2 linked regions of the Tautonia rosea genome follow. The protein of the gene in region 2 interacts with the protein of the main gene of each other region in a pairwise test. Links are inferred from orthologs where the notes say so. Each region holds a gene or a part of one and is shown on either strand. Other genes may lie near its edges.

What was found.
Region 1: the proteins of HG800_RS21495 (region 2) and HG800_RS07225 interact in binary tests that used the Escherichia coli proteins (3 or more experiments, as listed by UniProt). The link is inferred for Tautonia rosea from one-to-one orthologs.

What each region holds. Positions count from the first base shown.
Region 1 is NZ_JABBYO010000003.1:465,966-481,709, forward strand. Bases 6,481-9,272 are described here. They hold HG800_RS07225 (iron-sulfur cluster assembly scaffold protein), read right to left. Parts: upstream 8,185-9,272; coding sequence 7,777-8,184; downstream 6,481-7,776. Other genes in these bases: HG800_RS07220 (tetratricopeptide repeat protein), read right to left, coding at 6,481-7,658; HG800_RS07230 (aminotransferase class V-fold PLP-dependent enzyme), read right to left, coding at 8,231-9,272. Outside these bases: HG800_RS07200 (endonuclease/exonuclease/phosphatase family protein), read left to right, coding at 1-1,161; HG800_RS07205 (hypothetical protein), read right to left, coding at 1,172-1,990; HG800_RS07210 (HEAT repeat domain-containing protein), read left to right, coding at 2,316-3,533; HG800_RS07215 (tetratricopeptide repeat protein), read right to left, coding at 3,769-4,803; more of HG800_RS07220, read right to left, coding at 4,881-6,480; more of HG800_RS07230, read right to left, coding at 9,273-9,502; HG800_RS07235 (oxidoreductase), read left to right, coding at 9,652-11,082; HG800_RS07240 (GTPase domain-containing protein), read right to left, coding at 11,137-12,720; HG800_RS07245 (hypothetical protein), read left to right, coding at 12,979-13,254; pheT (phenylalanine--tRNA ligase subunit beta), read right to left, coding at 13,308-15,332; HG800_RS07255 (Uma2 family endonuclease), read right to left, coding at 15,366-15,744. UniProt on the Escherichia coli protein: A scaffold on which IscS assembles Fe-S clusters. Exists as 2 interconverting forms, a structured (S) and disordered (D) form. The D-state is the preferred substrate for IscS.
Region 2 is NZ_JABBYO010000014.1:128,113-143,949, reverse strand. What follows is about bases 12,117-15,001. They hold HG800_RS21495 (cysteine desulfurase family protein), read right to left. Parts: upstream 14,224-15,001; coding sequence 13,009-14,223; downstream 12,117-13,008. Other genes in these bases: HG800_RS21490 (class I SAM-dependent methyltransferase), read left to right, coding at 14,360-15,001; HG800_RS21500 (HesB/IscA family protein), read right to left, coding at 12,577-12,906; HG800_RS21505 (phosphoglycerate dehydrogenase), read left to right, coding at 12,117-12,468. Also shown: HG800_RS21540 (methyl-accepting chemotaxis protein), read right to left, coding at 1-2,126; HG800_RS21535 (chemotaxis protein CheW), read right to left, coding at 2,374-2,877; HG800_RS28280 (fused response regulator/phosphatase), read right to left, coding at 2,996-4,198; HG800_RS21525 (DUF1501 domain-containing protein), read right to left, coding at 4,496-5,971; HG800_RS21520 (PSD1 and planctomycete cytochrome C domain-containing protein), read right to left, coding at 6,027-8,519; HG800_RS21515 (hypothetical protein), read right to left, coding at 8,651-10,129; HG800_RS21510 (2-hydroxyacid dehydrogenase), read right to left, coding at 10,262-11,248; more of HG800_RS21505, read left to right, coding at 11,485-12,116; more of HG800_RS21490, read left to right, coding at 15,002-15,073; HG800_RS21485 (aminotransferase class V-fold PLP-dependent enzyme), read right to left, coding at 15,098-15,837. UniProt on the Escherichia coli protein: Master enzyme that delivers sulfur to a number of partners involved in Fe-S cluster assembly, tRNA modification or cofactor biosynthesis. Catalyzes the removal of elemental sulfur from cysteine to produce alanine.

The sequences.
Region 1 (15,744 bases), on a different replicon or contig from region 2:
CCCCGCCGGTCGAATGCTCGCGACCTGCAATCCTTGCTCGTCAAACTCGTTCGACGGGATCCTCGATGGTTGATCGTGCTCCTCATGATCGCGGGTGTCGTGTTCCTGATCGATCGGTTTCAACATGCCTCCAAAAGGCGGATGCCGATTCCCCCGGCATCAACAGAAGGGTATCTGTTCTGTTCCTGGAATGTTGAGAACCTATTTGACGATGTCGATGATCCCCGCAACTTGGATCCGCTCGATTCATGGTTTGCCAGAGACAGCAGGGCACTTCGACAGAAGCTTGACCTTCTGGCCGATTCGCTCCTTGAGCTTAATGAAGGACGAGGTCCGGATATTCTTGCATTGGTGGAAGTCGAGAACCGTCGCGCCGTGGAATTGCTCCAGGAGACGCTCAATCGTCGTCTCTCGACCGAATGGCATTACACTGAGATTGCCCATCATGACAATCTCTCGGGACGTCGGATTGAGCCTGCCATCCTCACACGGCTCCCTCTCGAATCGAGCGGCATGCGAACGTATTCCGCCGGCCGTCGCCTGCTCGGTGCCAGAGTCGAGATCGACGGGCACCCCCTGGATGTCCTGGTCGGACACTGGACCAGCCGTCTGACCGACGAGGATGGGTCCAAACGTCTCGCCTATGCTCAGGAAATGTACGCGACGTACCAGAAAATCGAACGATCAAACAACGATCTTGCTGACGTACTGATTTGCGGTGATTTCAACGACGAGCCGGATGACGAGGCGATTCGGCTCGGACTTCGAGCCACCGGAGATCAATCCGCAGTGGTTGCCTCAGCAGGCACCAATCAACCTCGCCTGTTGAATCTCATGGCGGGTCGAGACCCGGAACAATTCGGCACGTACCTCTATCGGAATCGCTGGCAGATTCTCGATCACCTCGTCATTTCGGCTGGCCTGCTCGATGATCAAGGTTGGTCGCTCGTGGTCGACACAGTGCAAACCGTCAACGGCCCATCACTTCAGGATCGTCGAGGGGGCCCCCTTCGCTTTGGCAATGAAACCAAAGTGAATCGCAGGGGACCATCCGATCATTTCGCCGTTTGTGTGCGGCTGCATCCTCCCAAGACTCAGGAACAAGCGGTGGAAGGAGCTCAGGATCTGGCAATGACGCCATCCCTGATCCCCCTCCATTGATCAACCGCCATTATTCCGCCTGGTCCATCAGGACCGGACGCCCAGGAGACGCATCCGGCCGCCGAGCCCGCTCAATCACCGCGCGAAAATGCCCCTGGGTGTCCCGAGGGACCTGAGGATGGGATGAGATTACCTCCTCTGCCCAGTTCGGATAGGTTTCGACCAGCCGTCCCATCAGCGAGACAAACCATCCCGCTTCTTGAATCTGATCTTCAAGTAAACGTTCGATTAGTGGTCGAAATGTCTTGGCGACGGCCCTCCATCCCTTCGAGTCCACCTTGACGAAGGCTTCCACGTTGTGCTGAATCCAGGGACTCCCGCTCGCTTCCTTGAAATAATTCGTATGCACGATGAGTACAATGCGTCCTTCCAGATGAGCCGAGCCTCGAGGGCTGCGATACTCTAGGTTGCATAGCAACGCATGCATTTGAGGTGATCGCAGGACGAAACTCCATGTTGCCGTCGTCCCGCTGCCGTCAGTTCCCTGGTAAACCCCGGGCGCAATCTGCATGAGCCGGGCCGGGCTGGTGCTCAGATCCTGCCAGAGTGCCAACGTCAGCGCCGGTTCGTTCAAGAGACTCAAATAGAGTTGCGGATCACAGGGGAACGTCTCCGGCTCTCCCTTGTGGTGAAAGCTGTGCTCGGAAATCACTTCCGAGACCTCCGCGCGAGCCTCGGGCGCAACCTGATGCAGCGGCAAGACCTCCAGCGGGTCGATCCGACGATTCCCAAGCAGCCCCGATGACCCCGGGCCCGCCCCTGCGGTCGCAACCACAGCCACGGCCACGACTAGGGCCGAAAGCGTCCGGCTCGGCACTCGCCTCATCATGGACCTCACCCCCGATCGAGGCGCCTTGCAACGTCACAACGTCACTCGCCTCGATCTTTCGCATCCCTGCTCAATACGTCTGTCGGCCAGCGTTCCTCCGGCCTTCCTGTGACTTCTTGATCGGTCCCCCATCACCTACAAAATGACAAGAAAAGACCCGACCCGAGAATTTCTGCCCATTTTGGTAAACCTGGAAAACTGGGTGGTTTTTCCTCCGCCAACCTGACCTTGTCGGACTGTTCCGGTTCGCTAGGATGTGACGCGCCCTGGTTGAGGGGCCAAGGATCAGGTCGAACATCGAGCCAGCTGACGCAGGGAGGCGACCATGCCGCTGGGACGTGGAGCACGGATGGGACTGGGATTCGTGGGCGTCGCGGGGTTACTGGCCGCGGCCGGACTGGCAATGACCATGGCTCCTTCAGAGCCTCCGGCGGCCGAGACCGACGGCTCGGTTGCGCCATCGGCGTCGGCCTCGACCGAGCATCGCCGGGACGAGGCGTTGACGGACCGAGCAGGTCTGCTCGCTCAAGGGGATGCCGAGGCCTTGATTCAGGCAAAAGATGCCTTGCAGTCACCTTCGGGGTCGAATCAGGGCGAATCGCTTGCGGCGGAGCCATTGACCCAGGATCAACTGAACGCATGGCTTGATGACCTCGTAGGGCTCGGGTCTGGGTTCCGTCGCTTTGGCCCCGTCGATCGAAGCCGTGTGATGGAACTCATTGGCGGAGCGCTCGATCGGATGACCGTCAGCCCGGTCCCCGATCGCTGGATCGAGGCGTTGCCTCCCTCGGCAGAGTTACTCACGGTCGGGCTTGCCGACGCGTCTCCGGCGGTCCGGGCCGCTGCCGCTGAGGTCCTGGGGAGAGTCTGGGGCTGGCAGCCCGGCACAGCGATTTGGCCCGATGCCGAACGGACCGTGGCGACCTGGAAGAACCGCCTCCATACGCCACTGGTTTCCTTGCTCGACGATGCAGAGCCGGGGGTTCGACTGGCGACGGTCATCGCGCTTGGCAAACTGCCGATTGACGCCATGGCTGAACCTGCGGTGGCTCGCATCGCAGACGAGGTTCCGGCTGTTCGCATGCAGGTGCTTACCAGCTTCGCTCCCCGTCGTGACGTGTTGACCGATGACGAGGTCCTGCCCTTGCTCTTCGATCCTGAGTCGCCAGTCGCTCTGGCGGCCCAACTGGTTCTGAAGGCTCGGGGGCTCAACGACGATTTGATCGGTCTGGCCAAGTTGCTTTATCATCCCCGCGCCGATCTGAGGGCTTCGGCCATCGCTCAGATCGAACGACGCGAGGACATCGATCCGATAGTCTGGCTCGACCGTCTCTCTCACGATCAGGATGAACAGGTCCGCTCGCAGGCGATGGAAGCGCTCAGCCGCCTCGCCTCGCCCGATGCTCGTCGCCGGGTTTCGGAGATGGCGGCATCCGACCCCTCTCCGACTGTCCGTGATGCTGCCCGTCGCGCGCTGGACGACCTGACAGCCGACCTTCCGCCGCTTCCTGGGTCACCAGATCTATATCCCCGAGCGAACTGATCAACGCATCAGAGTGGCTTGTGATGACCGGCCCACCCAAACGCCCCGCCCTTGATGCAGGGCGTTGTCGATCGACGAGGACTGAGCGAATGAGACGAGGTTGGTGCTCGCCGATCGTCTGAACGTCCCCGGAACTCCGCAAACGGCTATGACCGGGCAAGGCCACGGTAGAATCAGAAGGACATCGTCCTCGTCCTCGATCATCAAGCAGTTGGCTTGGTGGACAATCGGGGCATCATGGGGTCGGTTCGGTTGCAGAGGGGAGGTGACGGCTGTTGGGGTACTGCTCTCGAAGGCGCTCGACAACACTCGCAGCCCGATCATCCCGATCAAGAACGCGCCAGAGTTGAGCGATGGCGGCGAGTGAACGGGCATGCTCGTCGGCCTGACTAGGGTAAAGAATGTCGGTGTTCAGGTATGCGAACAGGGCGTCTCGGGGTTTTCCGGCCGCTCGGAGGCAATCTCCGAGGGTGTTGTAGGCCGGGGCCAGGGTCGAGGCGTCTTCCGGGTCGGCCTCGTCGATCACCAACCGGACCACGTTTTCCGCCTCATCGAAGCGACTGAGCCCGGCCAGGGCCTCGGCCCGTGCCAGGTCGGCTCGGATCCGGGCAATGCTCCCCTCAGGAAGCCGATCGACGAGAGATTCAAGTTCCTGAAGTGCCTGTTCCGACTGTCCTCGCTTGACCATCACCTGTGACCGGAGCACCGCGGCGCGGTCGCTCGCCCAAGAGAGTTTGGCCAGTTCCTGAAGTGCTCGGTCGGCAGCGTCGAAGTCTCGGGCATCGAGTTGCAAGGTCGAGAGGAGTTCGAGGGCCGGGCCGTAATGCCGGCTGCTCGAGAGATCTGTGGTGATTGCCCGAAGGGCCTCGATCGCGGCCTCTCGTTTTGATGGGTCCACCTGTGCGCGTCGGGCCAGGGCCGAGGCACTTCGGAATCGAGCGTCCTGGGCCAGGAGGGGGTTGTTCACCTCGCGTGAGGCTTGCTGATACAACTCGGCAGCCTGTTCGAGATCTCCACTGTTCTCCCGGGCTTTGGCCTGGGTGAAGGTCGCGCCTGGAGTATCGTAGGTCACCTCGGCAATCTGGTCGAGGGGGACCTCTCGCCCCTCAATGCGGACCAGCTCCGGGGTCTCTCGCTCCACCTTGCCTCGAATCCGGCCCCCAGGGGCAGTGATGGTCGAGCCGGGCACAAGCACCACGTCGTCGGCGACCGAGGCGCTTGTGAGAACCAGGACTGTCAGGACCGCCCAGGAAGATCGATGAAGGTTCATGCGTCGTGATGTCCTCGGGTCGGGAGTTCGGTCGTCGTGATGTCCTCGGGTCGGGAGTTCGGTTTCGACCGGCGGAATCAACCGCCGGCTCGGCGGAGCAACTGCTCATAGTTTTGCTTGATCTCGGGAGAACCAAGCGTGTTTGACAGCGCCATCACGCTCTTGAGCGTCCTCCGGGCCGCGTCCTTACTCCCCTTGTTGAACTGACAAAGTGCGACGTGATACCAGCACTCGTAGTATTCTGCAGGGCGAGGTCGAGCGCCCTCGAGCCGCTTGGCGAGGTCTTGCCAGTGACGGATCGCGACATTCCAATAACCCGGCTCAACTGCTGCCCAGTCTTCGAGCACCTGGCATTGTTCCATCAGGAAGTCGAGTGCCTTCGGGTTTTCCGCCACAAGCTTCGCCGACACAGCCCAGGCCTCTTTGAACTGGCCGGCCTGGCGATGAGCTCCCGAGAGCTTCAACCGGGTCCGGAGCAGGCGATCGCTGTCCGGGAACTCCTCGATCACCCGTCCGAAGATCTCGATCGCTCGATCGGGACGCTCAAGCGTGAGCATTTGCTCGCCGGCCCACTGGAGCGATTCATACGACTGGTTCGATTGCCGCTCGATCAGGGTGTCGAGGAACTTTTCGAAAGCGTTCCGGCTGGCTTCAAGCCGGGCACGATCGCCCGCCTGCCGCTGGGCTTCCATCTCCCGTTCAAGCAATCGCCCGAGCGAGAAAAACAATTGTGTCAAGCGTTCGCCTGACTCGACCGCTTCCAGCAATCCCATGTCCTCGATGGCTGCGTCGGTCTGACCGTCGGCGATATGTGCTTGAAGCTGAAGCTTCATCAACCGAACATACAAATCTTTGGTCCGATCACTCATGGAGGTGACCGAGCTGAGTGCCTCGGTATGCGGGCTAAGCACCGACAAGGATTCAGCAGGACGATCTTCGATCAGATGGATCTCGGCCAGATCTGCTGCATTGCTCAGCCGGTCCGGATCGGTGGGAGCAACCCGGGCCTCGATCCGCGCGTCGTAGGTTTCTTGAAGCAGGGCGAGGGCCTTGTCTGCCTCCGCGGTGGCCTCGGGCGATTCGGTTCCTTCAGGGGCCTTCTTCCGCAAGTCGAGGCTGCGTCGCCAGTGAGCCGAAGCAGCTTTGCTCTTCGCGTCAAGCACTCGTCCTGAGGTCTTCACGGAAAGGTACGCCTCGATCGCTTCGGGGTAGCGCCCCTGGCCCAGAGCAATGTCTCCCTGAAGAATACGAGCGACATCGGCCTGGGCCGAGTCGGGCCAAGTGGCGATCGTGTAGTCGGCGAGAGCTTGAAGACGCTGAAGGTCTTGCGCCTGGCCTGGCCCCTTCATCGTTTCGTAGGCCTGGGCCAACGCTCCCATGCCCAACTCGGTCGCCCCCAGCGACGATTCCCACGTCGGATAGCGACGAGCGAGGAAATTGGCCAGCACCGCGGCCTCGTGGTACCGACCTGCAGAATAGAGCGTAAAGGCAAGGAGGTAACGGGCCTCGTTCGCCCGGCTCGAATCACGAGCGGGATTGACCTTCGTCAGGGCCGATCGGAGCAGGGCGATCGCATTCTCCCACGAGCGAAGCCCCATTTCCTCGCGAGCTCGGGTCATGGCCTGATCGAAGCTCAAGCCGGCGAGGGTTCTCGCATCGATCGGTCCGCTGGGCCGATACTTGGTCAGAAGCTCGACCGCGTCAGCCTTGTACGGCGACGCATAGGCGACCACCTGGCTGAGTTGCGTGATCAGATCGCCGACCAGCTCATCCTTGCGGGCGACGGCCGCTGCGTAATTGTCTTCGAGCTGAGCATCAATGTTCCGGGCCAGTTCCAATTGAACGCCGAGACGTTCGTAAGACCCGGTATCCCCCCGGCTCGCATTCAACCAGTCGCGGGCGAGCCGTTCGGCCAGGGGGAACTCGCCGCGTTTGCGAGTGGCGATCACTTTGAAGAAGGCGACCTGACGCTGCAATTCACGCAATCGGGGGTCTTCATGTGTGAGCAGTTCGTTATAAATCCCCATCGCCGCCCCAAGGTCCCCCTTCTCCTCAAGGCTCTTGCCTTGCCACATCCGGGCGGCGAATCCGGCCATCCAGGTCCGGTACGAATCGTAAATGCCCTTGAACGTAACCGTGGCCTCGTCGAGCAGGCGATTCCGGTCGTCGGAGCCTTCGGGGTAGGTCTGTGCCTCGTCGTAATCGATCAAGGCGCGTTTCAGAATCGCGTCGATCAGACGGCGTTGGGCCTCGTCTCGGGCCGCTCGTCTCGGGTCAGACTCATCAAGAAAGGCAACCGGGAACGCCTGATAGGCTTGTTCCAGGTCGGTTCGGCCGGCATCGAAGGAACGGCGAGCCTCGGCAAACGCGGCGCGGGCCGCAGCGAGTTTCGCCTCGCGGTCGGCGGGGTCTTCGCTTTCTTCGGCTTTCAAAACCGCTGTCTGACCACGCTGATAAAGCACCTGAGCCAGTTGGACCTTCGCTTCCACGGCCAGTTCGTGGTTGGGATGGTCTTTGAGGAAGGCATCGAAGGCGGCTCGGCCCTGGTCGAGCAGCAAGTCGCGTCGTTCCAGTTCCAGAGCGACCTCGGCTTCTCGAAGCTTATTGCGTGCTTCCTCGAAGGCGAGGATCGGCTTCAACTCCTCCGCCGTGTTGGGATCGGCTCGAAGCGAGGCAATGTACTCCTCCGCCAGATCAAAATACCCGCGATCGCGGAGGCCTTCGAGAAAGCTCAGAGACCGATTCGAAGGGGACTCCTCGCCGAGTTCCTGACGAGCTTCTACGACGGAGTAAGAGCAGGAGACGAGCACCAGCACCGCCGCAATCAGAGCCGCGGCGCGTCGAAATCGAAGCATCGAGAGGGTCTCCCGGGCCGGGGCCGTTGGCAATTCGAAGGGAACAACGGGTGGTCCGCCGTGTGGTGATTCAGGGAGCTTGCCTGCATCAAACTTTACGACGCCTTCGAGCGGGTCGTCAACCCGCCGTGCCGGTCTTCGAGACGTTCGCCCGAGTGTCGATCGCCCGGTGCAAAGCGCGAAGCGCCAGCAGGCCGCACTTCCGACGCGCGGGGGTCAGCGGGATGCCGATCCACTCGATCATCCGATCGGGGGCCAGGGCTCGGGCATCCTCGAGCGTTTGGCCTTCAATCTGTTCGGCGAGGATCGACGCCGCGGCCTGACTGATCACGCAGCCTTTCCCTTCAAAACGAGCCAGGGCAATTCGCTCCGGATCCTCAGGATCGAGGGCGACCTCAAAATGGATCTGATCGCCGCAGAGTGGATTGTCTAAGTCGGCGTCGAGATCGACCACGTCGAGGCGGCCGCGATACGGTGAGCTGTCGTAGTGGTCGAGTAATTCTTCGCGGTAAAACAAGTCTTCCATGCGAATTCGGTCCTCTTTGACTGTCGCGTCGGGAATGAGGGGGAGGTCAGCCGCTCCGGCGGGACCGTCGAGCTCGGAACAGATGAATCGCGTTGCGGATCGCCTCGGCCAATCGATCAAAGTCTTCGGGAGTGTTATAGAGATAGGCACTGGCTCGGGCGCTGGCCATCAATCCGAATCGCTGATGCAAGGGCATCGCGCAGTGCTGGCCGGCTCGAATGGCCACCCCGTCCCGGTCAAGCAACTGGGCCAGGTCGTGCGGGTGAACCCCTTCGATGTCCATGCTGAGAATCCCACCTTTGTGTTCTGGATCCGGGCCAAGGATGTGGACACCGGGAATGTCTTCCATCAATCGGTGGGCATGGTCCATCAGATGCCGTTCATGAGCGATCAGGGCCTTGCTGTCGAACTGCGAGAGATAGTCGATCGCAGCGCCCATCCCAATCGCCTGGGCAATCGGCGGGGTTCCTGGTTCGAACTTATAAGGGATCTCGTTCCACTCGGCGCCTTCGCGGGTCACTCGGGTCACCATGCTCCCGCCTCCCCACGACGGCGGCATCGCCTCCAGATGCGCTCGACGCCCATAGAGCACGCCGACCCCCGTCGGCCCGCACATCTTGTGACCGGAAAACGCCAGGAAATCGATCCTGAGCTTCCCCACGTCGATCGCCCGATGTGCCACCCCCTGAGCTCCGTCGACGACCACGATCGCACCACGATCGTGCGCCATTTCAATGACCGACTCCAGGGGCGTGACCGTTCCCAAGACATTCGACATGGCCGAGAGGGCCACGATCCGGGTCCGATCCGACAGCTGCCGCTCCACCGACTCGACTTCCAGACGCCCGTCGTCGGTGATCTCGGCGAACCGAAGGGTCAGTCCTTTTTCCTTCGCCAGCATTTGCCAGGGAATCAGGTTCGAATGATGCTCCAGGTCGGTCAGGACGATCTCATCCCCCTCTCGAAGGAAGGTTCGTCCCCAAGATTGCGCGACGAGGTTAATCGCGTCGGTCGTTCCTCGGGTCCAGATGATCTCCTCAACCTCGGCGGCACCGATGAATCGGGCCACCGTCTCTCGGGCGGCCTCGTAGGCCTCGGTGGCCCGTTCGCTCAGGGTATGAATTCCGCGATGGACGTTGGCCGGATAGTCCGAGTCGTAACCCTGAACGGCCCTGATAACCTTCCAGGGTTTCATAGTCGTCGCTGCGTTATCCAGGTAGGTCAGGGGAACACCCGGCCGGATTTCCTGGTTCAGTCCCGGGAAATCGGCCTTGAGGTCGTCGTACCGAAGGGAGAGGGAGTCAACGGTCGCCATCATGCTCCGGTGGGCTGGCTTCAAAAGAGGGCAGGGCGATATGCTTTCCTATCATACGAGATTCGAGGCGATCGTGCTCGGTCTTCCCTCAATCGTTCTTGGTCGAAACAATGGGGTTTCGCCCGTCGTCTCGATCCCCGGGAGTTTGCTTCGTGTCCCGATATTTCAAGTACAAAGCCGCTGATGCTCTGCTCGCCGATGCTCGCGCGATGGGCCTCGACCTCCGGCTCAGTGATGACCTTTCTCCGCTGGCCAGCCCCCTGAGCGTCGGTGGACGGACGATCGGCAATCGCCTGGCCATCCATCCGATGGAAGGGTGTGACGGCGAGCGAGACGGCAATCCCGGTGAGTTGACCCTCCGGCGCTACCGACGGTTTGGCGACGGAGGGGCGAAGCTCATCTGGGGAGAGGCCGCCGCCGTCGTTCCCGAAGGCCGCGCCAACACCCGGCAACTCGTGTGCGACGAGGCCCGGGCCGGCGGTCTGGCCCAATTGCTCGAACAGTGCCGCCAGTCCCACCACGAGGCGTGGGGAGATGATTCCGACCTGCTCGTCGGCCTGCAACTGACCCACTCCGGCCGCTACAGCGTCCCCCAGCCGTTCCTGGCACAGCATGACCCCTGGCTCGATCGCCGCACCATCATCGACCGCCAGACCGGACGCTCGGCCGACGCCGACACCCCACTCCTTTCCGACGATGACCTCGACCGCCTCCAGGATCGCTACGTCGAGGCTGCCGAAGTGGCCGCCCGGGTCGGTTTCGACTTTATCGACCTGAAACAGTGCCACCGCTATCTGCTCTGTGAGTTACTCTCAAGCCACACGCGCCCCGGCAAGTACGGCGGATCGTTCGAGAACCGGACCCGCTTCATTCGAGAGGTCGTGGCGCGCATTCGTGATCGCCTTCCGTCCTTGATGGTGGCGACCCGGATGAATGTCTACGACGGCATTCCGTGGCGCACCGGGGCCGATCAGGCCGGAGAGCCGGAGGACGTTTCCTATCCCCTCCGGTCGTCCTGGGGCACCGATCCCCACGACCACACCCGCCCCGACCTCGACGAGCCGATCCGCCTGATCGGCATGCTCCGAGACCTCGGCGTGACGATGGTCAACGTGACGATGGGAAATCCCTACGGAAGCCCTCACATCATCCGCCCCTTCGAATACCCCCCTCCCGACGGCTACGAGACGCCGGAGCACCCGTTAATTGGCGTCGATCGCCACTTCCGCCTGACCGAGCAGATTCAGCGAGCCTTCCCTGATCTGCCGATCCTCGGCTCGGGCTATTCCTGGCTCCAGGCCTTCATTTTCCAGGCAGGGGCCGCCAATGTCCGGGACGGTCGTGTGTCGATTGTCGGAGTGGGCCGGGCCTCGCTCTCGCACCCGGATTTCGCCCGAAACGTTCTTGAAGGTCGTCCGCTCGATCGCAAGCGCATCTGCCGGACCTTCAGTTATTGCACCGCCTTGATGCGATCGAAGCATAACGACCTGGGCCAGTTCGCCACGGGCTGCCCTCCGTTCGACAAGGAGGTGTACGACCCGATCTGGAAAGAGGCGCAGCAGACGGCCCCCTCCTCAGGATGACAATCGTTGCCGCTTCAAGACGATCAGGATGAACCGCTGAGGAAGCCCGGGGCCTCACTCCTCGTCATCATCCTCACGGTGGGTTTTTGAGCGATTACGAACCGATCGCCAGAGGTGCTTTCCCTGTGTGCCGATGGACGAGATGAACCGTCGGGCCTTCGAGCGGCTCGATTGGCGATGCAGGTGGCGCAGCAAGGCGATTCGCTCGGCCTCGGGAAGCCGCCGGGCGATCGCCGGCAAGACCGTCTCAGCCACCGCGCCGGGGGATTGATCGCCCAGTTCAACGGCAATGACCCGATTGATCCCTTCCGGAAGCTCGGCCTTTAGGGCGGAAATCGCCTCATCCCTGGCGATCGGTTTGAGGGTGGTTCGCACGCCCGCCCCTTCAGCAGTCCCAGAGCCTCTGAAGTCCGAGACGTCCCGGAATCGGTTGAACCCGGTCACGACCACCAGGGCAGGGGGTCGATTGAGGTGGGACCGTTCCTGATACCAATCGACCCACTCTCGACAGTAATTCAGGTCGTCGCTCAGGTCGCCTCGCGAGGCGTCGGCAACGAGGAGCAGGAAATCTCCTCCCTCCGCCGCTGCCACGGCGTCCTTGCGACTGGTTCGCTCTCGAGCTGTATCCGGACCCGGCATGGCCCGGTAACCGGGAATCTCCAGAAACTTCACGGTTTCGAGTCGATCGGCCAGTCCCGGCTCTCGACCGGCCTGAATCAGCTTGGCCTTGACCCCAGAAAGATCCTCGTCGCCGATCGTCTTCTCAAGGGCGGCAATCAAGAGCGACTTGCCCGCACCCCGTCCACCAGCAACCGCAATGACCGGGGTCGCCCCTTCGTCGTGAGTGGTGTTGGCCGTGTCATGGACCTTGCGAGTGAGGCGCCGATAATGCTCTGACCCGATCGCGAGGCGTCCGCTGTACAGTTCGACGAGATGCAAACCGAGGCGGTTGACATAGGCTCGGAAAAACCATCGCATCAACGACCGCTGCATGTTCCGCCAGGCTGGCTGAGCAATGAGCTTCTGGGTTCCGAGCCGGGCCACCCCCGCGACGGGAGCAAACAGCGGAAGCAGATACGTGTAAATCTCGTTGGCTCGGTTGACGAGGTTCGCCGCGTCGATCGCCTGCTTCCAGTGGCCTGGAGTAACGATGTCTCCTCCCGGAATCTGCCGGCAAAGCCGGGTCAGGTCCTCTGCGGCGAGTTCCAGGGCCGTCAGGAGTTCGACGACCGACACGTTGTCCATGGGGTCGCGAGCGCCCGGGTGATAGTGCTTCGCCAGGGCGATGGCCAGTTCTCGACCTGTGTTGATATAGATGTCACCCACCGTCAACGCTTCGATCGCTGCTTCATCGGCCCGATTGGACATGCCCTGCACAATCTTCCAGGCATCACGATCGCGAGGACTAAACGTCTGGGGAGCATCCCAGTCAAGTGGCGGCAACAAGGTGTTTGACGACCGAGTCCAGCGGTCCGCCAGATAGGCAAACAGCGCGTAGGAGCCAATCCAGCCCAGGGCCACCGCCGTGACCCAGAGCCAGCCGTGCTCGAGCAGCCAGAGGGAACCAAAGATGACGTAAATGCCGAACGGCACCACGATCAGGGCAATCAGCACCCAGGCTCGCCAGTTTCGGAGCACGTCGAGACCCCCCGCGGTTGCGCGTGCGCGCTGGACCGTCCGACCGAGCAGAGTTACCGAAACTCTCTCCCCTTCATCCAACCATCGGACGTGGAATCAGGCTCCTATCGTCTGCCTAACCCCTTTGTTTTTCAAGACGATCGCCGACGGCCCCATAGTGCCTGATCGGCCTGGTCGCTATAACGGCGACGAGACGAGCGGATCTCGACGGGAGATCGGCTGGCTCTCGTGGGTGCACCTTTTCGGAGACCTTCTTCGATGTCAGAACACTCGAAGCGATCGGTAGGATGGATGCTCGCGCTTGCAATCGGACTGATCGGCTGTGGTGGGGGTGATGGCGGAATCGATGAGGGAATCGACTTTGGCGATTCCCCAACGCCGGTTGTCGACCCTTCCGAGCCCGGACCCGACCCGATGATCGAAGCTGAATCAATCGAAGAGGAAACGGTGGAGGAGGAACCCGCCGACGCGGAGGCTCCCGTTGCCATTGCTCCTCCCCTCGACTCCCCCGCTCCGGAACCGGAATCCCCGTGATCGAGGATCGCTCGCCGAACGCTCGGAGCAAGCCCTCGGCCCCCGGCCTCCGATCAGGAGGCCCGGAGGGTCGCGTCAAATCGCGTACGGCACGCCTCGATGATGTCCCGGATCGAAGCCTCCACCTCCTCACCGGTCAAGGTTCGATCGGCGCTCCGGAAGGTCAGGCCGAAGTGGAGACTATGCCGACCTTCGGGAATCCCGGCCCCTTCGAAGGTGTCAAGAAATTCGACCGATTCCAACAATGAGCCCCCAGCATTCCGGGCGGCCTCGGCCAGTGAGGTCCAGGGAAGGGCTTTCTCCACCACCAGCGAGAGATCGCGCGTGACCTCTGGATAGATCGGCACAGGGTGATATTTTGGCGAGAGTTCGGCGCGATCAATGAGAGCCTCCAGCCCGATCTCGGCTGCGGCACAGGGACCTCGCAAGCCGAATCGGCGTGCAGCCTCGCCGTCGATCTCGCCGGCGTAGCCGAGGTGCATCTCGCCGAGCAAGAGCTCAGCGGATCGCCCGGCAGCCATCGGAAAGGGTGACGCCGGTCGACAGATGAGCTGATCCGTCAGATGGAGCCGATCGAGCAGGGCTTCGACGATTCCCTTGATCGCGAAAAAGTCGGTGCCGGCAACCAGTGCGACGCGGGGCGATTCGTCGGGCAAGGGACGCTCGACCCGGGGCAGGTAGACGTGGGCCACCTCGAACAGCCGCGCGTCGGCGTTGCCGTGTGCCTGGTTGTACGACCTGGCGGCCAGCAGACTCGGAACAAGGCTCTGGCGCAGGGCGCTGTTCTTGCGGAAGTCAGCATGCTCGGCACGGATCGGCGGTTCGACAGGAAGGGGATCGATGGGGGCAATGAGTTCATCGGGCACGAGGCTGAAACAGACTGCCTCGTCAAAACCAAGTCCGGTCAAGGCCTCTCGTACGGCCCGTTCGATCCGCTCGCGGCGGCCAAGGCTGGAGGCGGCCAGCGGAACCGGCTGATCCTCGGGAATATGCTCGTATCCATGAATACGCGCAGCTTCTTCGATCAGGTCGATCTCGCGTTCCAGGTCGCTCCGCCAGGTCGGTGGCCGGAAGGTGGCCGCATGGTCATCGTTCCCGATGCGCTCCAGGCCAAGGGTTGTGAAGATCTCCTCGACGCGGACCCGGGGAATTTCGATCCCCAGGACACGCTCGATCTGAGAGAACCGAAGCGGGATTGCAGGGCGCTCTGGAGGAGGCGCTGAGGCCAGATCGATCACCCCTTCGTGCAGCGTGCCGCCGGCGAGTTCCAGCATCAACTGAGCACATCGTCTGCTGGCCCACTCAGTTCGCTCGGGGTCCATCGGCCGCTCGAACCGATAGCTCGACGGACTCATCAACCCCAGGCCCCGAGAGGTCCGACGCACCGAGAGGGGGTCAAACTGGGCGGCTTCGATCAGGATGTCGGTCGATTGATCGCCGATCTCCGTCTCCAGGCCGCCCATCACCCCGGCCAGGCCGACCGGACGCCGGCCGTCGGCAATGACGAGCATCTCGGGGGTCAGCTCATACGTCTTCCCGTTGATGGCAACGAGCTGTTCGCCGGGTCGGGCCTTGCGGACGACAAGACGGTGCTCGGCCAGGGTGTTGAGGTCGTACGCATGAAGGGGTTGACCGCACTCGAACATCACATAGTTGGTGATATCAACAAGATTGTTGATGCAACGCACCCCCAGAGTTTCCAGGCGTTTCCGCATCCACCACGGGCTTGGTCCGACCTTCGCCCCCGTGATGACCCGTGCCGTGAAGCGTGGGCAGAGCCCCGGTTCCTCGATCGAAACAGCGGTCACTTCGGAGACGGAGGAGCCGGATTCGGGCGGGTGGGGCTGGGGTTCTCGGAACGTTCTGCTGCCGTAGACTGCGGCGATCTCGCGAGCCACGCCCAGATGCCCGAGGCAATCGGGCCGATTGCTCGTGACTTCGAGATCAATGGCGAGGTCCCCGCCAACCTCGGCCGTACCTTCATGGTTCAGGCCGGTCAGGGCAAGGCGTTCGGCAAGTTCGTCGGCCGGCATGTCGAGCCGGACGTAATCGGTCAACCAGTTCCAACTGACAATCATGATGGTAGGGTTCGTTCGACGGCGTTCGGGAGTTCAGGTTTGGGGAAGGGGAATCTGGTTCGCTTCGAGGGGCCCGAGGATGGCATTGATGTCCAATTCGACGTTGGGCAGGGCGGCCGGAGCAACCGTTTGCCCCCGGCTTCGAATCAGTTGTTCGGTATACGTCCCGTTGTCCGGGATGCGATGCAACTCGATTCGGTCCTCGATCAGGTCGATCAGCCAGACCTCGGTCACGCCCGAGCGGGCGTAAAGCCCAAGCTTGGTGCCGCGGTCATAAGCGCTCGACGAATCCATGACCTCGAGAAAAAGCAGGACGTCGGACGGTCCCGAGTGGGCGGAGGCATATCGACCCTCGCGTCGGTTGACGATCATCAGATCAGGCTCGGGCTCAGAGTGGTCGTCAAGCCGGAGC
Region 2 (15,837 bases):
AGGGACGACCCAGCCTTCTCGGAAAGTCGAGCACCATCGGCCACGCGTCGTGTCGATTCCTTGATCAATGAGGTGATCTCTTTCGCCGCGGCACTGGAGCGTTCCGCAAGTTTTCGAACCTCGTCAGCGACCACCGCGAAGCCCAGACCATGCTCGCCGGCCCTGGCTGCCTCGATCGCTGCGTTTAGTGCGAGCAGATTGGTCTGGCTCGCAATCTCGCCGATCACCTGGGTGATGTCACTCACTTGCTCGCTCGATTTCGTGATCAGGCCCATGGCTTCAATCGCCTGCTCGACAGCTTCGCCTCCTTGTCGGGCGAGTCCCCAGGTCTCTTCGGCCTGAGAACGTGCTGCCTCGGCGTTCTGATTGATTTCGGTGATCGCCCGGCCGAGTTGCTCGATTGAGGCTGACATCTCTTCGACCGTGGCCGCCTGACTCTGAGACGACTCGCTCAGGTAGGTCGCGCTCTCGGCGATCACCTGAGAACCTTCGGCAAACTGGCCTGTCGATTCAGCAATCTGACTGATGATCTCTTTCAGATCCCGAATCATGTTGGCCATTGCAGCCCCAAGCCGGCCCAGATCATCCTCTCCTCGAACCGGAACCTCCACGGTCAGATTTCCAGAAGCTGCGGCCGAAGCCACGTTCATCAGAATGTTTACTTTCTGTTCCAGATCGCGTTTCTCAGCCTCAGACCTGGCTTGCCGATCGACCCGGTCGAGCGCGCTTGACACTAGCCTCCCCACGCTCCTCATCACTTCCAGACGATTCTCCGACGGATCGATGGTCTCCTTCGTCAGAAAATCCATGGCACCGAGGAAGCGACCATTCAACTGAATCGGAATAGCCAGCGCCGACGAAACCTCGCAACGGCGGGCGACTCCCGCACGCGGGCATCCTGAGAGTTCGGACAGTTCGGGAACAAACACGAGATCGAGTTGTTGCCAGCAACGACCACTTAGCCCTTGACCTTCGACGTAGCGAGACGCTTTCGTAGCCCTCTTGAACTCGTCCGGCATCTCTCCTGATTCCAGTCCGAAGACGAGCGATCGTCCATCGGAGTCAAGTTTCCAGAAAGATCCATAGAGCCATCCGAAGGCCTCACGAACGGTTTCCAGGGCGATCCGGATCACATCATCCGGTGTATTGGCCTTGCCCAATCGCATCAACACAAAGTTCACTGCGTTGGAGTCCGCCAGCATCTCCGTTTCGCGAACGGCCTGAACATGTTTCTCCGTCACAATCTCCCAGGTGAGCATCGGTCCGAGATACTCGCCGTTCTCGTCAACGATCGCCGATGCCACCAAATCAATCAGTTCCGATCCAAGGTGCATCGTGCTATGATACGGCAAGTTTGCGGGGTCCGCCAGCAAGGCACGTTGATTCTCGGGATTCTTGTGAAAGGCGTCGAGTGATTGGCCGATCATCTTGTGAACCGGCACACTTAATGAGCCTTGCAGTCGAGTTAACGTTTCGATCGACTTCGGGTTGAGGTAGCGGATCCGAAGGTCACGATCCGCAAACATCATGTTCAGCGGAGCATTCGCGACCATCTGAGCCAGGCGGTTCATCTCGCGTTCCTGGGCCAGGTGGCTGATCTTGTTCGAGGCTGTATGCGCGATCGTGTTGAGCGCATCAATGCGAAGCTCAGTGATCTCGATCGGACGGGTTGAGGCAAACTCAAGTACTCCGATCAATTCGCCTCCCTGTCGAATCGGTAGCGCAATCATCCCTCTCAGACCGGCCTCCTTGGCAACTCGATCATTGGTAGAGGAGTGATCGGCCAGCAGATCTTCGACGTAGACCGGCTCGTCGCGTCGCCAGGCCAATCCGGAGACCCCTTCATTCAATCGAATCTCTCGATCTTGAAAGAGCCTTCGCAACGGACCATTCCCTGATCCCGCATCAAGACTGCAGACCAACGCATTCGATGTTTGATCAATCTTTCGATAACAGGCGATCTCCCAGCCATAGTTCGACTGGATGGTGGAAAGCACTTCTCGCAGAATGTCTGAAATCGAGTTCGCACGTACCAGTCCTGCGAAGGCATCGATCATGGCCTTGGTGTCGGCCTTCGAGGCTTCGAGCTGAGCGTGAGCTTCCTCGGCCAGTGCCATTGGTTCCATCTCAGAGGTGACTCGTGCGGACCGTTCCCGGACCTTGGCGCTCGTCGGTCGTTTGGAGGACCGCCCCGAGGGGATGTCTTCCGAGACGGGAGAGGATGTGTCGACTGCTTCTGGATCGCGCGGATCGTGACTCATGGAACACGGTGCTCAGGAGGGAACTTGGGGAAGAAGAACCTGGCCTCCTGCCCCGTTCTTGGCTCCGTCAACAAGCAACTTGCGCTCGGGGTGCGAATCCCCGAAGGTCGACTCAGTCCGATTCGATTTCGAGATGTTCCAGCAAGCGGTCAACATCCAGTGCGATCACCAATCGATCTCCATCGCGAAAGAGACCGGAGATGGCCGAGGAGGCCACCGACGCAATGCCAGGAGGAGGTGGTTGGAGCTGGTCTTCACCGACCCGCATGACCTGAGAGACCGAATCGACGATAAAACCAACCGTCCTCGATTGAACATTGACGACCACCACGCGTGTATGTTCGTCAAACGGTTTTGGAGGCACGCCGAAACGGGTTCGGAGGTTGATTACCGGGAGAACTGTCCCCCGTAAATTCATGAGCCCCTCGACATCCGGGGAGGTCTGCGGCAATCGAGTGATCGCCGGCATGAGAATGATCTCTTGCACCCGACGAATGGCCACCGCATAGTCCGAACGATCGAGCCGAAACCCCACAAATTGGAGAAGCGTCCCCTCACTTCGAGGAGCGTCAGGTGTCGGCGTTGATGCGTTCAGCGAGTTCGACGCAGAAGACATGTGACTGACGCTCATCAATCTGAGAAGAGGAAGAAATCACTCCAACCCAGTCGCCGCGACGCTCTCGTGCCAACCCTTCTTGAAGTTTACCTGATGAAACGTCCGAGCGTCGTGAGGTTCACGAAGAGCTCCTACCACTCCCGGGCGTGAGACGGAGTTGAACGATTGAAAAATCGTCCTCAAATCCTGGTTTGCCTGATAACGAACCCAGGTAGGCGATCAGCGCGTCCATGGCCGATCCGGGAGCCTTCGATTGTTGGCCGAGATAGGAGACGAACTCGGAAAATGGCCACATCGTCTGATCGGCTTTCTGAACTTCAAAGACACCATCACTATAGACAAACACTGTCGCGGGCCCCTGAAGCGGGTACTCCTTGGTCTCAAATTCGAGCCCGTCAAAGGCTCCGACCATCGGCCCCGTCGCTTCGAGCATGACCGTCTCCCCCGAATCATCTGACACCAACAGTGCGGGGGGATGCCCTCCTCCGGTGTAGCGGATGACTCCGGTCGGGAGGTGATACACACCATACCAGGCCGTAAAATACTTGTCGGCCTGACGAGACATCTCAAATCGCTCGTTCAAGGCGGTGAGCACCTGGCCCGGATCTTTGAAATCGGCCCCGGGAAGCGATTGCGATCGAATGGCATTGAGGACCGAGACCGAGAGCAACGCCGCCCCGACCCCGTGGCCAACTACGTCAATCAAATAGACAGCGAAGTGGTCATCATCGAGCTGGTGGTATCCGAACGTGTCTCCCCCGAGCTGAGCAGAGGGGATAAACCGCCAGTCGGCCTGAATTGCCCCCTGCTCGATCGGATCGGGAAGAAGCGACTGGACGTATCGGGCAGCTTCATCCACATCATGAGCCAGCGCTTCCTGGCTCGCAACAAGAGCGCGATAGGCCTCATCACGCTGAAGCTGGTTGATGTATCCTTTCGAGTGGTGCCGGATCCGAGCGAGCAGTTCAAGCCGATCCGGAAGCTTCACAATGTAATCATTGGCCCCAAAGGCAAAGGCATCGGCCTTGGTCTGAGGCTCTTCTCGGGTCGAAAGTACAATGACGGGAACGTCCCGGGTCGCCTCATGCGTGCGGTAGAGTTTCACCAGATCGAGCCCATCGACATCGGGCAAGACGAGGTCCTGAAGGATGATCGTCGGCTGAAACGCCACGGCCGTCTCCATTGCTAGAGACGGTTCCTTGCAATACTGAAACTCGATGTCTTGCTCGTTCGCGAGCATCCGTTTCACAGCCTCACCAATCAATGGCTGGTCATCGATCAGGAGAACCTTGACCTTGTGTTCGCTTAGGCCGGTGGCCATCTACGGGGCCTCGCTGCAGACGTGGGCGATCGGGCAAGAAGAACGACGTGGAACTGACAAGAGAAATGATCCTAGCCTGTTCGAGCGGTCAACGACAGTTGGCAATCAAGCATTTCGGTCCAATCCAACAAGGTGAGGATCGATCGAAGAACTCGACTGACCCCCACCCCCTCCCCCACCGCATTCAAGGGAACAAAAATTTGCCAGGGACCTGCAAGAGAGCGCAATCCGTCTGGAACCATTGTTGGATAGCACGGACATAATGCGCACAACAGGCCCTTGAATCGAACACAAGGATCAGATGATCGCTCGAATGGGGTCGGCCCCTTCCACTCCCACCAGGGTCTGGTCGAGACCACCGTAAAAGAAGCTGAGGCGATCCGGATCGAGGCCAAGTTGATTCAGAATCGTCGCGTGGAGATGCTTCACATGAAAGCGATCGCGCACCGCGGCTGACCCAAGATCGTCGGTCTCGCCAACGGAAGTCCCTCCCTTCACACCACCACCAGCCATCCACATGGTGAAGCCGTAGGAGTTGTGATCGCGCCCGGTTCCCTTGTCATATTCAGCTGTCGGCTGACGACCGAATTCGCCTCCCCAGACAATCAAGGTCTCATCAAGAAGACCGCGACGTTTGAGGTCGGTCAGCAGGCCGGCGATGGGCTTGTCGGTCCGTCCACAGTGAAAGTTGTGATTGGCTTCAATGTCGGTGTGTGCGTCCCAGTTATCGTCGTTGTGGGCCCCTCCAGCGTAAATTTGGACAAAGCGGACGCCTCGTTCCACCAACCGGCGAGCCAGCAAACAGCGACGGCCAAAATTCTCGGTCTTCGGATCGTCAATCCCGTAAAGGTGCTGTGTTTCCTCCGTTTCCCCCTGGATCTCGGTCGCCTCCGGTGCCGCCATTTGCATCTTGTAGGCCAGTTCGAAACTGGAAATTCGGGCAGCCAGGTCCGACTGATCCGCACGCGCAGCAAGATGATCCGCGTTGTATTCGTTCAGAGTGTCGATCAACCGCCGCTGAACCGCATCACTCATACCATCAGGGCGGCTAAGATCAACGATCGGATCACCTTGAGATCGCAGGATCGTTCCTTGATACGTCGAGGGCATGTACCCGCTCGACCAGTTTTTTGCCCCTGAGATTGGCCCACCGATCGGGTCGAGCATGACCACGAATCCCGGGAGATTCTCATTCTCGGAACCGAGCCCGTACGTGACCCAGCTTCCCAGGCAAGGACTGCCGCTCAGAATCTTCCCTGAGTTCATTTGCAGCATTGCAGAGCCATGCAGCGGGCTATCGGCCGTCATCGACTTGATGAACGCCAAATCGTCGGCACACCCGGCCAGGTGAGGAAACAGGTCGCTCACCCACTGGCCCGACTCACCATGCTGTCTAAATTTCCACTTTGGACCGACGATCCTCCCCTCATTGCGAGACCCGGCCCTCCCCTTCGTCTTTACCGCAATCGTCTGGCCGTCCAGCCGGACCAGATCGGGCTTGTAGTCGAACGTGTCAACATGGCTTGGACCACCATACATGAACAGAAAAATGACCGATTTGGCCTTTGGGGTAAAGTGTGGTGCTTTGGGGGCCATCGGATTGACATAATTGGTCCGATTTCCCGAATCTGCCTGCACAGAGTTCGAGAAAAACCCATCCCGAGACAGCAAGTCGATCAACCCGAGCGACGTGAAGCCAAGCCCTGTTTGCCAGATGAACTCGCGTCGTGTCCGCCCGCAGAAAGAACCCCTCGGTCGATTCGTGTGGTTCATGACATTCGACTCCATGGACTCGGGGGGATCGAGGCTCACCCTCGTCGCGAGTAGATTAATCAAGATAAAGAAATTCGTTCAGATTCAGCGCCAGCAGACAGAACAGATGAAACGCCTGGTCGTCATCGACATCGTGGTCATGCTGAAACTCGTCGACAAGAGCGATTCCTCGCTCGATTTCTTCAGCGGAAGGAGAGCGAGCAGTGACCAGTTGAAGCACCCGGCGGATACGCTCCTCCAGGTCCTCGCCCACGTCCTGACGAACGCGAGCACTCAACGCACCGGCCTGCTCATGCAACAAGGGGCCATTCAACGTACTCAACGCCTGGGTCGGCTGAGTCGTGGCAAAGCGAACCGGACAGGAGAAATCCGTATCGGCCGCGTCGAAACTGGCGAGAATCGGTGTCACAAGCGACCTTTTTATGTAGATATAAATGCTTCTGCGAGCTTGTTCCTCTTTGGATGAATTTCCCCAGCCTGCTCCCGGGCGTGATTGACCGGCCAGGTACGCCTTCTGAATCTCGGGATAAAAGCTCGGTCCACCCATCTTCGGGTTCAAGGTTCCGGTGACGACGAGCATGGCGTCCCGAAACTCCTCGGCCGAGAGTCGTCTTAGGTTAAATCGCCAGAACAGGTCGTTTTCCGGATCCTGCGCGAGAGCCTCAGCATTGCCTCGGGATGACATCCGATAGGTACTCGACATCACAATCCGTTTGTGCAAAGGCTTAAATCGCCAGCCCTCCTGAATGAACTCCGCGGCCAGCCAGTCGAGCAGTTTCGGATGCGTTGGTTTGTCTCCCTGGAAGCCAAAATCATTGGGCGACCGGACGATTCCTCGACCAAAGTGATAATGCCAGACCCGATTGACCGCGACCCGAGCGGTCAGCGGATTCGAAGGGCTGGCAATCCACTCGGCCAGGACCCGACGACGACCCGAAGAGTCGGACGCGGTCGAGGGAGACGGCAAAACGGGTTCCGGGGAACCAAGGACCTCCGGGAATCCTGGTTCTACCGGCTCCCCAGGTGCATGTGCACTACCGCGAATCAGCACGAAGGTTTGTGGAGCCTCTGCCCCATGTTCCCTGGCACTCAGGGCCATCGGTAACGGTGGGACGGGTGGGATAGCCTTCCATTGCTCGATCAAATTTCGATACGAGGCCAGTTCCTCGGCCGAGAGTTCTGCTTCCGCCATCCCGTCCAGAACGTGCCGACGCGCCTCGAACGATCCCCACCGAACATTCGATCGCCGCGGTTCGGGGACGGTCGCCAGGAGTTTCGATTCGATGGTGCTCAGGTCCTCCTGGATCTCGGCTTCGCGTTGCGATCGCTCGGCGAGGGCACGTTGATGAGCCTCACGTTCCTCGTCCGAGGCAATCTCGGTGAGGATGTGGTCCTCGCTGTAGGAATAGGGTTTCAGGTTGTGGAAGAACGCGAGGAATCGATAGTAGTCACGCTGGGGGATTGGATCGATCTTGTGGTCGTGGCAGCGGGCACAGTTGATGGTCAGACCGAGCATCGACTGCGAGGTCGTCATGATGATGTCGTCCAACTCGTCGAATCGGGCCTGAGGCGGATCGGTCGGCTCGTCATCCCAAGCACCGAGTCGGTAGAACCCGGTGGCGATAATCGACTCGGCCGAGGTGTCGTCGAGTTCATCGCCGGCCAGTTGTTCGAGGACGAATCGGTCGTACGGCTTGTCATCATTGAATGAATTGATCACATAATCGCGATAACGCCAGGCATTCGGCTTGTGGTTGTCGCGCTCGAAGCTATTCGTCTCCGCATACCGAACGACGTCGAGCCAGTGCCGCCCCCACCGTTCGCCGTAGTGCGGCGAATCGAGCAGGCGATCAACGAGGGCTTCGTAGGCGTCGGGAGACTGATCGGCTAGAAACGCCTCGACTTCATCCGGAGTGGGGGGCAAGCCGGTCAGGTCGTAGCAAAGGCGTCGGATGAGGGTCGCTTTTGAGGCTTCGGGAGCGGGGGAAAGCCCTGCGGCTTCAAGTCGGTGCAGGATAAACGCATCGATCGGATCGCGGACCCAGTCCGAGTCCTCGACGTCTGGCATCGCCGGCCGTTGCAGAGGTTGGAAGGACCAAAAGCGTCGGTCCTCGTCCGAGATAGCTCCCTCGGGTTCTCCCTCGTCGGCCTGAGCGGGCGTGTCTGGGTCGTCCCCGCTGTAGGGGACCCCTTGATTGACCCAGTCTGTGAGGATGGCAATGGTGTCGGGGTCGAGCTGACCGGTTGGAGGCATTTCCAGCCCGGCGTAGGTGATCGCTTCAATCAGAAGACTCTCGCCGGGCGATTCCAAATCGACCGCTGGACCAAGGTCCCCGCCCTTGAGCAACCCCGAGCGAGAGGTCAGATCAAGACCTCCTCGCGTTTTCCCGTCAGCACCGTGACATCGGAGACAATGCTGCTCCAGGATGGGACGAACCGATTCCTTAAAAAATCGGGATCGATCGGCCTCGACCGCCTCGTCCTGGCCTCGACTCGATCCAGGCGTTACCAAGAGGCTCAGCATGACGAGCCAGCCGAGACGCATCATCAGGCAAAGTCCTCAAAAAAAGGTGGAGTCACCCTGTTGAACCGCCGATCGATCCCACGATTACCGTACCGAAACCGAACCGATCGGGTCAACAGAACGAGGCTCGTGAGGTTCGTGGGGACTGGGAGGGATCACACGAGATACGTCTTGCGGAACTCACGAAGCCAGGGAACCAGCGGTTTAGCCTGCCCTTCCGCATCAAAGAGCCCGGCGTGGGGATAAAGGTGCGGCGACGCGTCGGTGGCATGGGTCCAGATGACCGATCGGACGTAAGGCTTGGCAGCTGCGAGCGCGATCCATCGCGAGGCCAGATCACGCTGCATTTCCGGAGTCGGGGTACCGGGCCACTGCCGCTTCTCCACCTTGATTTCACCCGAGGTCTGAGGGTCCTTACCGCGAGTCGAGGGTAATGCGATGGTCACGTGCAGGGGCTGATTGAGCAAAGCAAAGAGGTCGAGCATCCGAGAAAACTCAAAGAGATCTCGCATATGACTGCCCGGTGAGCTGAACCCCGGTGCGACCTCAATCCCGACCCCAGCCAGGCCAATCTCAGCTCTCGACAGCGAATCAGCCACATGGAGGGGGCCGATTCGAAAGGGGCTGGAGCCGAGCCACTCGGCCCAGGGCTGGTCAAAGTCGACGATCAAAGGGGTTACAGGATCGACCTGATGGGCCACCTGAACGCATCGGGCGGCCAGGCGAATTTGCTCCTCCTCAGACATGCCGAGCACGTCTCCCGAGGCTGGCCGAGCCACCAGGTGCCAGTGACCGAGTCGCCCCTTGTAGCGCGAGACCGCCTGACGGACCAGGTCGATCGCCATCGAGCTGATCTCCTCGACGTCTCCGGCCCAGAGCCAGAGCCAGTCGGGGAAGGACGATGGCCGAAACTCCAGAATGGGCCCAGCCATCGGCATCAGATTTCGAGATTGGCACCACTCGATCTGAGCATCGAGTGCTTCCCAACGATAGCGTCCCTCGGTCGGAGCCAGTTCCGCCCAGGAACAGCGAACCCGGGCGGCATTGATAAGCTCGATGAGTGAATCTGCCCAGGGGCTCCCAACCGGATCCGCGTTCAGTCCACAGCCGAGCAGCGTCGGCAGTTTCGAGGAGTGTTCCAGGCGTTTGCGAATGACCTGGGTCGTGTAGGTCTCCGTCAGGTGCTCTCCAGCCCGAAACGAAGCTGCAAGACTCGCCCGGGCGAACGAGGCGGCCCGCGACGGATTCTCGCAGGTCACGGCCCTGGAGAAGGCTCGGATGGATTCGGCCAGGGGGGCGGAGACCTCTTCGGGCAAGTGCAACCCGAGATGACGCCAGTCTCCCGCCTGACCGCGCACGTCGAACAGTTTTCCCCGAGCCAATTCCACGGTGAGATCGAAGGGCCGGGACCGCTCGGCCAGAGTGGCCGTGCTGACGAACGGCATCCCAAAGCCTTCGACCGGAAAAGGCACATGAAGCCGCCCGCTATCGGGAGAATCGCGCTGTGTGACCAGCAAACCGGGACGCAGGTCGATTGAGACGGGCTCTGGAGTTCGATCGAGCCCGGTGAAATACCCCCTCCGCAGTTCGGGTAGCCGCTCGGACAGATCAGGAGGCGTTAATCGAAACTTCATCACGCCCATCGTCCACGAGTCCTACCCGAGCAGGCCAGCAAGACACCCATTGAGAATGAGCGTGTTCTAGCCATGAAGTGAAAGATCGCCAAAGTCACATAAAGTCGAGAAATGTTGACCCATCATTCCAACTCACGAATGAGGTGGATCGCGCCAGGCTTCCGGATTCAAGAGGTCGGCTGGCCGACGCCCTCGTAACGCGTCATTGAGATTTGCCGCCGCCTTGCGGGCCATGGCATTCCGGGTTCCCCTGGTCGCACTCCCAAGATGGGGAAGCAAGACGGTGTTCGCACACTCCGCCAGTCCCTGGGCCATCTGCGGTTCACGTTCATAGACGTCAAGCCCTGCCCCGGCAATTTGCCCTGACCGAAGCGCGTCCACGAGAGCTCGTTCATCAACGACCGGGCCCCGCGACGTGTTGATCAGGCAGGCGGTTGATTTCATGAGTCCGAGGGCTTTGGCGTCGATCAGGTGATACGTTGTCTCGGTGAGTGGGACGTGAAGGCTGACAAAATCGGACTGCTGAAGCAATTCCTCCAGCGGCACCTTCGCTGCTCCGAGGGCTTCAAACGAAGACTCAACTCGTCTTCCGGTGTACAGAATCCGCATCGTGAACCCGATGGCCCGCTGGGCGACTGCCAGGGCAATTCGACCTGGTCCGACAAGTCCGAGCGTCTGTCCCGAAACATCGGCACCCAGCATGTAACGCGGACCCCATCCCGGAAATCGGCCCGATCTCATCTCAAGATCCCCTTCTACGACGCGACGGGCAACGGAGAGGATCAAGGTCCAGGTCAGGTCGGCAGTAGCCTCGGTCAAGATCCCTGGGGTATTGGTGAGGAGAATCCCGCGATCGGTGGCGGCGGGAATGTCCAGGTTATTATAACCTACGGCCATGTTGGCGAAGATCCGGCACCCTTGTGCAGCGTCGAGCACCTCGGCGTCGATTCGATCGGTCAGCATGCAAAGAACACCGTCTCTCCCTTGAACGGCGTCAAGCAATTCCGTCCGCGTCATGGGGCGATCATGCGGGAAGATCTCGACCTCGTCCGCGACCTCCTCGATCAGACGAGGGCCGATGTCGGGAATCGGTCGCGTGATGAAAACTCGCCCGGGCACGAAATTCAAGACTCCGGACTTGATGAACAACCTCGGACCTTTCGGACCCGAATTGCGATGACCCAAAATGATCCTACCACCCTTGGCTCAACGATGCCCAGTCTCTGATCGAATTCTCGTCCCACGACCCAAGCCTGACTTGATCAGACTGGTTATCATGCGGAATCGTGCAAGGCCCTGCAACGAAACCCCGGCGGAATCCGTCCGGCCCGATACCCCTTTGGGATGCTCGAACCATGCCGCTTGCCTTGATTGGAGCCAGCCCCATTCGCCATCAGCCCGGCCCCTTCCGAGATCTGCTTCATCAGGGTGGATTTCAGACGGTTGACCCGCAGGGTGATGATGTTCTGACCGATTCCCAACTCTTTGACAGCTTGCCCGCCTGCGAAGCGATTGTCGCAGGAGGTGAACGGATCTCGGCCGCCTTGATCGCAGCGTGCCCGAAACTCCGTGTGATTGCTCGAACAGGGGTCGGTTACGATGCGGTGGACGTGGCGGCGGCCTCGGCCCGAACGATCGCTGTGACCATCACCCCGGGGACCAATCACGACAGTGTCGCGGAGCAGGCGTTTGCGCTCTTGCTCGGCGTCGCACGACGTGTGGCAATCAACGATCAGATCATCCGATCGGGGGGCTGGAACCGGACGATCGTCCGGCCGTTGCGGAACACAACCCTCGGACTCGTCGGACTGGGACGGATCGGCCGAGCCATGGTCCCGCGCGCCAGGGCGTTCGGGATGCGAGTGCTCGCCCATGATGAGGTGACCGATCCCGTCTTCGATGCCGAGCATGGCATCGAGCGATGCCCCTTCGAGATGCTGCTGGCAGAGTCGGATGTGGTCAGTCTCCACGTGCCCCTGACCGATGCGACTCGTAATCTCATCGACGAACGTCGGATCGCCCTGATGAAGCCCGGTTCCATCCTCATCAATACCAGCCGGGGTGGTCTGGTCGATGAAGAGGCACTGTATCAGGCGCTTACGTCCGGACACCTCGCCGGGGCAGGCCTGGATGTGTTCCGGGTCGAGCCAACGCCGGCCGATCATCCGTTGATTGCGTTGCCGAACGTCGTCTCAAGCCCCCACATCGCTGGCGTGGACGAACGATCCATGGCAGACATGGCCAAGATGGCAGCCCACTGCATCGTGGAGTTACACGAAGGGCGTTGGCCTGGCGACTGCGTGGTGAATCCAGAGATCCGCCCCAACTGGGCGTGGTAATTGGCAGCACGAACCATCAGGGAACGCAAGCCTCGCCGGCCCATCGACAGGGGCCGGCGAGAGGCGATCCATCGAACGGTACCATCCGTCACCCCGTCTCAGGACGGATCAGACCTGGAACGAGCTTCCGCAACCGCAGCTCTTGGTCACGTTCGGGTTGTTGAAGGCAAAGCCGCGACGGCCGAGGTCGTCAATGAAGTCGATGACCGTGCCATCGAGGTAGGGGTCAAATTTCTTTTCGATCGCCAGGCGAACGCCGTGGAACTCGGCCACGCGGTCCCGCTCGCTCGTCTCGGAATCAAAGTTCAAGCTGTAGGAAAAGCCGCTGCAGCCGCCACCCTGCACTCCCACGCGCAGGACAAGTTCCTGGCCGTTGCCTTGCTCTTCAATGATTCGCTTGACCTCGCTGGCGGCCTTTTCGGTGAGCGTGACACTCATCGGGTTCGTGCTCCTGACTCAATGACGGAGGGAGGAACGGCGAACAAACTTCGCCGGTGGGTGCGATCTTTACGTTAGACATTCTACGCAGTTGTCGAACAATCACAAGTCGTTCCACGCAAGATCTGGGTCGGGGGCGGAGCCTCCCGAGGCCGATTGTCGCAGTCGAGCCACGGTTTCCGTGACGACCTTCGCGGCCTGATCGACGTCCTCTCGGGTGGTGAATCGGCCGAGTCCGAAGCGAAGGCTGGCCCGGCCGAGTTGCTCGTCTCGCCCCATTGCCCGAAGGACATAGCTTGGCTCAGGTTCGGCAGACGAACACGCAGCTCCGGAGCTGACGGCGATGCTCCGAAGTCCCATCAAGAGGGCTTCGCCTTGCACTGCTTCGAAGCTCAGATTCAGGTTGTTCGGCAATCGATCGATCGGATGGCCATTGAGCACGATGCCTTGATCGTCGAGCAACGACCGGATGGTCCTGTCCAGTCGATCCCGAAGAGTTCGCATTCGATCTGCGTCAGTCGGCCCTTCCACCCGAGCCAACTCGGCCGCTCGGCCGAGTCCGACAATCAAGGGAACCGGCAAGGTGCCGCTCCGCAAGCCTCGCTCGTGGCCCCCACCGTCGACCAGGGAGACCAGCCGGGCCCGTCGGTCCTGGCGACGCACGTAGAGGGCACCTATCCCTTTCGGGCCGTGAAACTTGTGAGCGGTCAGGCTGAGCAGGTCGATCGCGTCGCCCTGAACGTCGATCGGGATCTTACCGACCGCCTGAGCCGCATCGGTGTGGAAAAGGATGCCTCGATCCCGGCACAAACGGCCGATCGCTCCGATGGGGTTGAGGGTACCGACCTCGTTGTTGGCTGCCATGATCGAGACGAGGACCGTGCGATCCGTCAGGGCGTTTTCGACGGCCTCGACCGAGATTCGACCGGAGGGTTCGCAGGGCACAACGGTCAGTTGCCAACCCGATTCGCGGGCGAGGCGACGGAGTGGATCGAGCACGGCCCGGTGCTCAACACTCGAACAGACAAGATGGTTCCCCCCCTTCGCTCGGGAGGCAAGGGCGGTTCCTTTAAGGGCGAGGTTATTGGCCTCAGTTGCGCCGGAGGTAAAGACGATCTCGGACGGTTCGGCTCCGATCAAGCATGCAACCTGCTCACGAGCCCGATCGACTGCGTCTCCCGCCTCCCAGCCGAAGCGGTGAGAGACGCTGGAGGCGTTGCCGTAGTGCTCAGTGAAGTAAGGGAGCATGGACTCGACGACGCGGGGGTCGGTGCGAGTGGTGGCGTGGTTATCGAGGTAGATCGGCAATGCGGTCACAACGGAAGCTCGCGATCAGAGTCGTTCTGTAGGAGGTTCGGAAGAAATCCACCTTGTCGAAAAATGGCGTCTCGATCAAGCTACGTCGCCCCCTCGGGAAGGAACCCGCACGAGACGGTCATCGGAGGACGCGACCATGGGCTACGACAAGCAGCAGGCCACGGAAGAGTTCACCCGCTGGAGCGAGTCGTACGATCGCTGCATCCTTCAGTGGTTGCTCTTCGGCCCCTCGCACCGGGCATTGATTCGGCGAATTCAGCAGCGCTTCGGCGACCGGCCCATCCGGGTCCTCGATGCAGGATGCGGGACCGGCCAGTTCGGTGAGAAGATCCTCAAAGCCCTGCCAAATGCTCAGGTCTATGGCATGGACCTTGTCGCCGAGATGCTCCAGGGTGGCGCGGCTCGCTGGGCTTCTCACAAGAATTCCCTCATGCCGGTCCAGGGAGACAGCGAGCACTTGCCCTTCGCCAGCGGGAGCTTCGACGTGGTAACCTGTGCCAACAGCTTTCACCACTATCCCGACCAGCAGCGGGCCGTGACCGAGATGCACCGGGTCTTGAAGCCGGGGGGCCGGTTGATGCTGATCGACGGCTACCGCGATGCTCCCTGGGGCTGGTTCATCTACGATGTCTGCGTGGAGACGGTCGAGGGGAACGTCCACCACTGCTCTCGGGCTCGGATGCGCGACCTCTTTGCCAACGCCGGATTCGTCGAGACGGAACAAACGGTTCACCGAGGCCCGGCTCCCTTCCTGCTCACTGAAGGACTGACCCGATCGGCCACGACCCTTGGTCGACCGCACTTTGCGGTGACCCCTTCCGAGGTTCGCCAGTCGAGCGGAAGGCGCTGACCGCAAGGGATAGAGCACGCGGAATCAGGTCACAGCGCCGGCGGTGCCAGTGAAGGCTCGCCAGGCGCCGGTGTCGAGGATCTCGGTGATGGCATTGAGGGCGAGGTCCAGCTCATCGTCCCTCGTGTAGAAGTGGGGTGAGAGGCGGATCCCGGCTCCGGGACGGTAGTCGCAGAGAATCTCCCGAGCTTTGAGCGCTCGGGAGACCTCAAGGCCGTGGGGAACGTTCAGGGCGACGGTCCCTGCCCGATGTTCGGGGTTGCGCGGGGTGGTTGAGGAAAAGCCTCGGGCGTCGGCCAGTTCGAGCAGACGCTCGGTCTGGCGGAGGGACTTGGCGCGGATGGCGTCGATACCGGCCTCGTGGAGGATTTCCAGGCCGGGCCGGGCCGCATAGAGGGCGGAGATGTTCGGGGTGCCGTGGAGGAACCGCCAAGCGTCAGATCGGCGATCGAGCGAAGGCTGGAACGCGAAGGGCTGGGTGTGAGCCATCCAGCCGGTGAGGCGAGGGGCGAGCGTCTTGCGAAGCTCGGGCCGGACCCAGAGGAAGGCGGCGCCGGGGCCTCCGCAGAGCCACTTGAGGCAACCGCCGATGTAAGCGGAGACGCCCAGTGACCGGACATTAACCGGGATCGAGCCGACCGCCTGATAGCCGTCGATGATGGTGTAGGCCCCGACCTGACGGGCCCGCTCGACGATGGCGGCGATGTCGTGGATGTACGAGCTTTTAAACAGGACGTGGGAGAGGTTTACGAAGGCTGTCTGGG